DNA from 2 places in the Shewanella sp. W3-18-1 genome. Region 2 is predicted to be linked to the other one. Evidence: riboswitches for the same ligand, from Rfam matches in the RefSeq annotation. Region 2 holds a riboswitch; the other holds the start of a gene.
The links. A riboswitch is a leader RNA that binds a small molecule or an ion and turns the genes downstream of it on or off. The one in region 2 is predicted to bind thiamine pyrophosphate.
Positions count from the first base shown of each region.

Region 1: linked by a shared signal. The riboswitch ahead of thiC (phosphomethylpyrimidine synthase ThiC) and the one ahead of SPUTW3181_RS12300 (TonB-dependent receptor) in region 2 are both predicted to bind thiamine pyrophosphate.

Region 1 is NC_008750.1:2,398,524-2,402,723, forward strand. It holds gene SPUTW3181_RS10815 (bifunctional hydroxymethylpyrimidine kinase/phosphomethylpyrimidine kinase) at 1-411, opposite strand, end outside; gene thiC (phosphomethylpyrimidine synthase ThiC) at 414-2,534, opposite strand; TPP riboswitch at 2,735-2,833, opposite strand; gene SPUTW3181_RS10825 (hypothetical protein) at 3,001-4,062, opposite strand.
Region 2 is NC_008750.1:2,726,637-2,730,836, forward strand. It holds gene SPUTW3181_RS12300 (TonB-dependent receptor) at 1-1,672, opposite strand, end outside; TPP riboswitch at 1,727-1,854, opposite strand; gene SPUTW3181_RS12305 (Crp/Fnr family transcriptional regulator) at 2,077-2,757, shown strand; gene tsgA (MFS transporter TsgA) at 2,834-3,988, opposite strand; gene deoD (purine-nucleoside phosphorylase) at 4,039-4,200, opposite strand, start outside.

The DNA of each region.
Region 1 (4,200 bases), 330 kb from region 2:
GTTATCTACTGCTAATGCATCGCCACAACTGGCGACCATCACAGGATCGACAATCACAGGCACAGATGGATAGTGGATTTTAAAACTCGCGATCCAATCTGCCAATAATGCGACTTGAGATTGATCAGCCAGTAAGCCGATTTTGATTGCTTTGGGTGGCAAGTCTGACAGTAAAGTGGTCAACTGAGCCATTAACATCGCAGCTGACACGGGCTCGACTAAAGTGACCGCCACTGAGCTTTGCGCCGTCACAGTGGTGATCACGCTGCAACCATGACAACCCAAATCTTGAATCGTGGCTAAGTCCGCCTGAATACCGGCACCGCCGCCGCTGTCTGAACCGGCTATGGTCCAAACAATCGCGGGGCGAGCGGTACTCATGGGCAATTTCCCCCCATGAATACCCTGCATAATTAGGCTTCCTCAGCTTCGGCGACGAGCTTGTCTTTTACATGCTTGTCTATCACCTGATAAATCTCGGCGCCCGAAGCGGCAAATTGTGCCGATTTTAGTGCCATGGCCGCTTCCAACTCCTGCGGCGTCTTGATAGTGACTTGCATGGCTTGGGCAGCCGCTTCAACTTGCTCTGCCTTCGTTTGTGCCGCCTCTAAACCTGCGGCATAGGCGCGCACATCTTGGGTGATTTTCATCGAACAAAATTTAGGGCCGCACATAGAACAAAAATGCGCGACTTTGGCCGATTCCTGTGGTAAGGACTCATCGTGGTAAGCCCGAGCGGTGTCAGGATCGAGCCCTAGGTTATATTGATCTTCCCAGCGGAATTCGAACCGCGCCTTTGCCAGCGCATTATCACGAATTTGCGCACTCGGATGACCTTTGGCCACATCGGCGGCATGGGCGGCAATCTTGTAAGCAATCAAACCTTGCTTAACATCTTGTTTATTCGGTAATCCTAAGTGTTCTTTTGGTGTTACATAACACAACATGGCGCAGCCGTACCAAGCGATCATGGCCGCGCCTATGCCGGAGGTGAAATGATCATACCCAGGTGCGATATCGGTGATTTGCGGGCCAAGGGTGTAAAACGGCGCTTCATCGCAATGAACTAACTGCTTGTCCATGTTCTCTTTAATGAGCTGCATCGGGATATGTCCCGGCCCTTCGATAATGGTTTGCACGTCGTATTCCCATGCGATTTTGACTAGCTCACCTAAGGTTTCAAGCTCTGCAAACTGGGCGGCATCATTAGCGTCGGCAATCGAGCCTGGACGCATACCATCACCTAAAGACAGGGATACATCGTAGGCAACGCAAAGCTCACAGATCTCACGAAAATGGCTGTAGAGGAAGTTTTCCTTATGATGGCTCAAGCACCATTTGGCCATGATTGAACCGCCGCGGGAAACGATCCCAGTAACGCGTTTAGCCGTCATCTGCACATAACGCAGCAGTACACCAGCATGAATCGTAAAGTAATCAACACCTTGCTCCGCTTGTTCAATCAAGGTATCGCGAAACACTTCCCAGGTTAAATCCTCTGCTACGCCGTTCACTTTCTCCAGTGCTTGATAAATCGGCACTGTGCCGATGGGCACGGGCGAGTTGCGGATGATCCACTCGCGGGTTTCGTGAATATAACGACCCGTGGATAAATCCATGACAGTATCTGCACCCCAACGGGTTGACCAGACGAGCTTTTCCACTTCTTCCTCGATGGAAGACGTCACCGCCGAGTTACCGATATTGGCGTTCACTTTCACCAGAAAATTACGCCCGATAATCATAGGTTCGGCTTCGGGATGGTTAATATTCAGCGGGATAATCGCGCGGCCACGGGCAACTTCGGCGCGGACAAATTCGGCGGTAATCGGCTCACCAACTAAGGCACCAAAGGCTTCGCCCTTGGCTTTACGATTGAGGATTTCATCCTGTACTTCGGCGAGTGCCATATTCTCGCGGATCGCCACATATTCCATTTCGGGCGTGATAATCCCTTGACGGGCATAGTGTAATTGACTGACGCGTTTACCCTGCAGCGCTCTGCGTGGGCGGACAATCGCACTCGAACCCGCCTCAAAACGCAGATGATCTAAACCATCATCGGCGAGTCTTTGTTGGGTAAAGTCTGAGGTGGCACAGGGTAATTGCTCTGTATCCTTGCGGGCTAGGATCCAGTTTTGTCTTAATTTAACAAGGCCGAGACGCACATTGATATCGGCCTCAGGATCGGAATAAGGTCCGGCGCAATCGTACACGTGGATTGGCGGATTTTTTTCCATGATAGGCGCATCAGCTGTACCGCCCACCAGCGTATCAGTCTGCATAATTTGTCGCATACCAACGCGAATATCGGCACTTGAACCTTCAAGATAAATCTTTTGTGAATTAGGATGTTGCAGTGGCGCTAACGTATCAATAAAGGCTTGGGCCTGCGCGCGGGTTTCGCGGCGACTCGGCGCCTTAGGCACTGTTGATTGACGAGACTCAGCCGATTTATTAAGGATTGTCGATTCTGGCGCTGTGATTTCTATAGCATTGGCAGCTATAGCTAGGTTTTGGTTTGAACTGGACATAAGCAATCTCACGTTAAAAAATGGAGTTGCTTGTCTGGAGAATTGCGTTGTTGATAGCTGGCATGGCAATCAATTTTTGTGACCAACACTGGCTTCAAAAATTGAGTTACCCTGCTCAATAACAATTAAATCTAAACATTAAGACTTAAAGCACTGCTGAGTAAACAGGTGTTAAAGCCGTCTATTTTCGCGATTTAATGTGTGTTATTACGCTTGTTTCCTTCGCAGGTATTAACCTGATCAGGTTCAACGGATCCCGAATAAACGGTCTCAGCCAAGAGGCACTCCGACAAGATGAGTGCGCAGTATAGACAGAAGTGGCAGCAACAAACAAGGAAAAAAACAATTAAAACCCTTAACTATCAATCCAAAATATAGATTCATAACACATTGTTTTTAAATGAGTAAATAAAATGAAGCTAACAAAGTTATAATTGGCGTGAAAATAGATCATAAAATAAAGTCACTATTTATGGGGTTTGAGCATCATTTTATTTAATCGAGATTGAATGGCATCATCAATAGCTTGATTGATTTTTTTGCCACTGCAGTCAAATGGGAAGCCTAAATTTTCGGCGTATGGATTAACTTGAGTGCCGACTTGTACCACGCGATAACAAGTATCCCCTTTACGCACAATACGATTTGGATCTAAGGGTAAATCGTGACTCGTTCTGCCAGCGAAATCATCGGCGTTAGGAACAAATAACACTTCCATCTCTGGGCTCATTTCACTCATATTCGATTTCCGAGTGAATTTATCGGCCTGTTCAATCACGAGGTCATCGAGCGCTTGCTCTCGCTGACGCTCAAAATAATGCTGGGTGAATAAACTCATGCTTGAGCTTGTCGCTATTGTGCTTTCACCTTCTTTTGCAGGCGAACTCTTAGCACCAAGTTGCGGCTTTAATTCTGTGGTATCCAACGTATGCGTTGGTTTTTTTGCTATCGCTTCAGCGGGTTGTTCTTCACTTGGGACTATTGATTGAGTTTTGTTTGGTTGAGGCTCAACTGGAGTTTGCGGGGCGGGAATAGCTATAGACGCAACAAAATTTGCTGATTCAATCTTATCCTCGGCCTTTATCTCAGTTTCGGACTCTGAGGTTTCGGCTTTCTCTACCGCGGGAGCATAAATAAAGTAAGCCTTGATCGCTGCCACTTTAGGGCCACGGCTTTCTATTTCCTTCAATCCAAAGGGATTTAACTGCGGGCGCCACAAAATATAGATCAGTAAAAATAAACCTGCATGCACTAGAAGCACAAAAAATAACAGACTTACCCCTTTATTATACGGCTGGCTTACACCGCGATCGCAAACTAACGAATCCTTATTAGCGGTAAAAGCAGGCGCTAAAGCATCATCTAGATCACCAAGATCATGTTTATGTTGAAACACAATAGAAGTCTTATCTTCTGGCAACAATATTGTCGGCGCAAGCAAAGCACCATCTGCATCCTCCTCACCCGTAGCACGGAGATCAGGTGATACAAATAAAGACAGAGCATGGGGTTGACGTTGAAAAGGCAAAATCCATCCTTAGGTTTTGTGTATACAATTGATTTCGATAGTACTTAACGTGGAACGATTGCACTTTGTCGGTGAATATTGAAAGTGAATTATCCAATAATTATATTTATTTGTGAGTGCTTGACGCAGATTAGAGGA
Region 2 (4,200 bases):
ACCGTTGTGGCTTGTTGGGATCTTGCTGCGAAGCTGCCACTTGCTGATCCTGTCTATCCATATAGAACAGCGCAAAATTGGTGTCGATAATCCCTTCAAACCAATGGGATTTTAAACCGATTTCGTAGTTGTATAAGGTTTCGGGATCAAACTCTTTTTTATCATTGAGTTCGACTGGTAAGGTCATATTAAATCCGCCCGCCTTGTAACCCCGCGCCACACGGGCGTAAACATTATGAGACTCACTCAGCACTTTACTGAGTGCAATATGGCCGCCCCACATGGTTTCACTCGGATCGAAATTGTCGTTATTAGTATCCGAGTAATGGCTATTACGCCGCTCCAAACGTAGCCCCACAGATAAGGTATAATCAGAGCCCAGATCCGTATCGATCTGACCAAACAGCGCATAGTTCGTCGCTTCGTACTCTGAGTCTAATACCTCATCCGGCCAAGAATTATATTCAGAATCCAATTGGTTATCTTCTTTGAGGTTCATCCCATAGACCCCAATTAACCAATCGGTTGAGCCTGCAAAAATACGGCCTTGATCCGTCGAGCTTAAACGAAACTCTTGGGATAAAGTTTTACGCTGACCCGTTTTGTCCCAAAAGTAATCGTACTGACAAGGGGATACATTACCGCCCTCTTCACATTGTTTAGATGCCCAATACTCAGAATTGGCCCAATCGCCATCGTAACTATAATGATGATCGGTATTGGCAAATGAGGTAAGTGATGTCAGCTCAAACTGCTCTGCACCTGAGTAAGTCGCTTTAAAACCCACACCAGTGGTGCGCTGGCTATCAACGCCAGGCTGATCCGAGGTCGTCTGTGTTGGTGAATTGGTTAAACTCCACACATCATAACCATTATCAAAATTGGCATGTAGCAGGGTTAAATCCAGTTGCAAATCATCGGTTGCATACCAGCGTAATTTAGCGCGACCCGTAAATTCATCACGGCCATTGGTGTCATCACGTCCTAAATACAGATTATCGCGATAACCGTTTTGCTGATGTTGCTGTAGCGCCACACGGTACAGCAACTTACCAGAATCCGTTAATGGTCCAGAGCTAAAACCGCTAAAGGTTTGCAGATCGTCATTGCCTAAAGACACCTCTGCACCATGCTCAAACACATCGGTTGGATCATTACTTTTTAAGTAAATTAATCCCGCTAAGGCATTGGCGCCGTAGCGTGTCCCCTGTGGCCCACGCAGCACTTCGACTTGTTGTAGATCATACATACTCGACACCATGCCGATACCAGATAAGTCAATATCATCAACAATATAGCCTACCGATGAGTTAGGTGCGCCTTGATATTGCTCTTGCTCACCCACGCCGCGGATCTGAAAATATTTCGGCCGCGAGCTGCCACCTGACCAATTAACGTTAGCGATGGAATTAAGCACATCTTCAAAGTGCTGTGCGCTTTCATCTTGAATTTGCTGGGCATCGATAACGGTTATGCTTGAAGGCATTTTTTCTAAACTGGCACTGCGAAAATCCGCCGTCACCACCATGATTTCCATCTCAGTGTTCGGATCGGGTTTATCGATAGCATCGGTTTGTGCAAATGCAGAGGTGCTGAGCGCGGCGGCAATGGCTAATGCCAACGGTGCTCGCTTCAAGGATGTGCTAGAAATGTGATTTTTACTGTTAAACATAGGACCTCAAATATAATGTTTGAGATCCGGCAACGAATAAGCGATTCAGAAGTGTGCTGTTGATTGGCCCATTCCTACGCCGGTATTAGCCGGATCAGGTTCTAAGGGTTCGTCTGATGACATCTCAGTTTGCAGTCACTAGAGTTAAAGTGAACTCGCTGCAAACACCCCTTGGCGGCGCTTAGTATACATGACGAAAATAATAAAGTAGACACACTTGTGCCTGCGATATCCTTAAATGTCACTAAAACCTTGTCTTTCAGCACAATGTTAAAAGTCTTATGCTAAACGTCAGGGCAAAAATGCCCACCGTCGCAGCTCAAATCCTTTAGCTCATTTGACCACTTCTCACGATAATGTTATAGAAGACCGCGATTTTGAACAGGATAAGAGGATCATACTCAATGCAGCTAAAACCGTTAGCCAAAGGACGTTATAGCCAGCGATGGGAGCAAGACTATCCCCTTATTGAAGCGGTGATACTAAGCTGTATCAGCGAAGTTAAAATGCTTAAAAAAGGCGCTCATCTAATGACACAAGGTGAAACCATGGCCTCACTGGTATTGGTAAAACAAGGGCGCGTATCACTTGGCCATACCGCCAGAAATGGTCGATGTTTTCAATTAGGGACTATCGATTGTGATTCACAACTTTTTGGTGAGATGGAGTTTTTTACTCAGTATCACTGTCAGTTGGATATTATTGCCAATGAACCCTTAGAAATCATGATCATTAGCGCCGAAAAACTGCAGTGCTCCCTTGGGCAACATCCGCAGCTTGCGTTATTTTTCGCCAGTGCCATTGCTATTGACTACCAAGACACCGTCGATATTTTTACCCGGCGACTGCTTTATCCCATCAGCTATAACGTGGCATATGATATTTACCATGAATATTTAAATGATTTACCCGTCGATGGCTTTAGTAAACGCTATTTAGAGGCGGAGCGATTTGGTACAACAGATCGGGTCTATCGACGTGCGCTACAGCTACTTGAGGAACGTGGCCTGATTGAACGCAACAAAGAAGGGATTAGGATTAAAGATCTCAATGCCCTTAAACAATTCGTTGAAGCTGCGATATAGCAAAATTAAAAAAGCCCACTCTCGAGGTTATTCATTCGCGAAAGTGGACCAAATAAATTAACTTAGCAAATGGATCTTAGGCCGCTGCAGGCTTCATTCGACCTGAAACAATCAACATAATAAATATCGCAACATAAAGCAGTGGAATAACATACATCACAGTTTGTAATCCGATTATGCGCTCAAAGAATGAGCTAATGGCGGGACTAAACATGGCCCCAGTACTGCCACTGATCAGAATATAGGACACATTTTTACTACTGGCTTTTTTAACAAAGGACACGCCATAAGCAATAAACGCGTTATATAGGGCTGCGCAAACAAAGCCATAACCGTAGGTTAAATAACCTACCCAATTAAGCTTATCGGTCGTCACAATCATAAAGGTGATGATCATAGCAAGGCCGATAATTGCGACTAAAAAATGGTGAATTTTTACCCGCGTCACAATCAGCGTCGAAATTAATGCCCCAATCAGTGCTGCTGACCAATATTGAGTAATAATATTGCCCGCGTCTTCAAATGGAATATCAAATTTTTGCTTAACGAATAAGGGAGCCCACGTTAAAAATGTATACAGCGCCAACATGCCTAAAAATAAGCCCACACCGCCGCTAATAATGCCAAAATTCCATTCCGATTGTTGCTTATCTTCAGTAGTCGATGATTGCTCACATAACGAAAAATTAGTAAATAAGGTAATAATCACGGTTCCCAACGCCACGAGACCTACAGCTAAGTAACTGTAACTCCATGACAATGAACTTGTGAGTGCGTAAGTTGTGATTAAAGGGAAAATAACCCCCGCAATATTAAACGTGGCATCTTGTACGACTAGCATGGTGCTTTGTAATTTCTCTTGCCACACCGATACCACTATCGTACCGGCAATACATAACCCCATACCGCCGCAAAAACCAATTAAGGTCATGGCTACCATCACAACTTGTAGAGAATGGGTGAGATGTAATGCCACAGCACACACTGCCACTAGACTGTAACTAATTATGGTAATTCGCTTGATGCCTAATTTTTCAATAAAGAAAAAGGCAGCAATAGTACCCGCCAATGCGCCACCATTAAGCAAGGAGAATATGGAAGCAACGTCATTCACGTTTGCTGAAAATTTATCTGCAATAGGCTCAATCAGCATCCCAAATTGAGTGGCAAAGCCCGCCATTATAAAATTAGCGAGAAAACTAATTGCAGTTAAGGTGATTTTATTATTCATTTTGTCATTCCATCGGTGAAATGCTAAGGATACAAAGGATAGCGTTAACCCTAATTAAGCGCGGTTTCTAAGGCGAGTTCGATCATATTATTGAAAGATAATTGACGCTCTTGCGCCGTTGTTTCTTCACCCGTTAAACAGTGGTCCGATACCGTCAGAATAGCTAAGGATTCAATTCCCTGTTGGTGTGCCAAGCCATAAAGTCCTGCCAC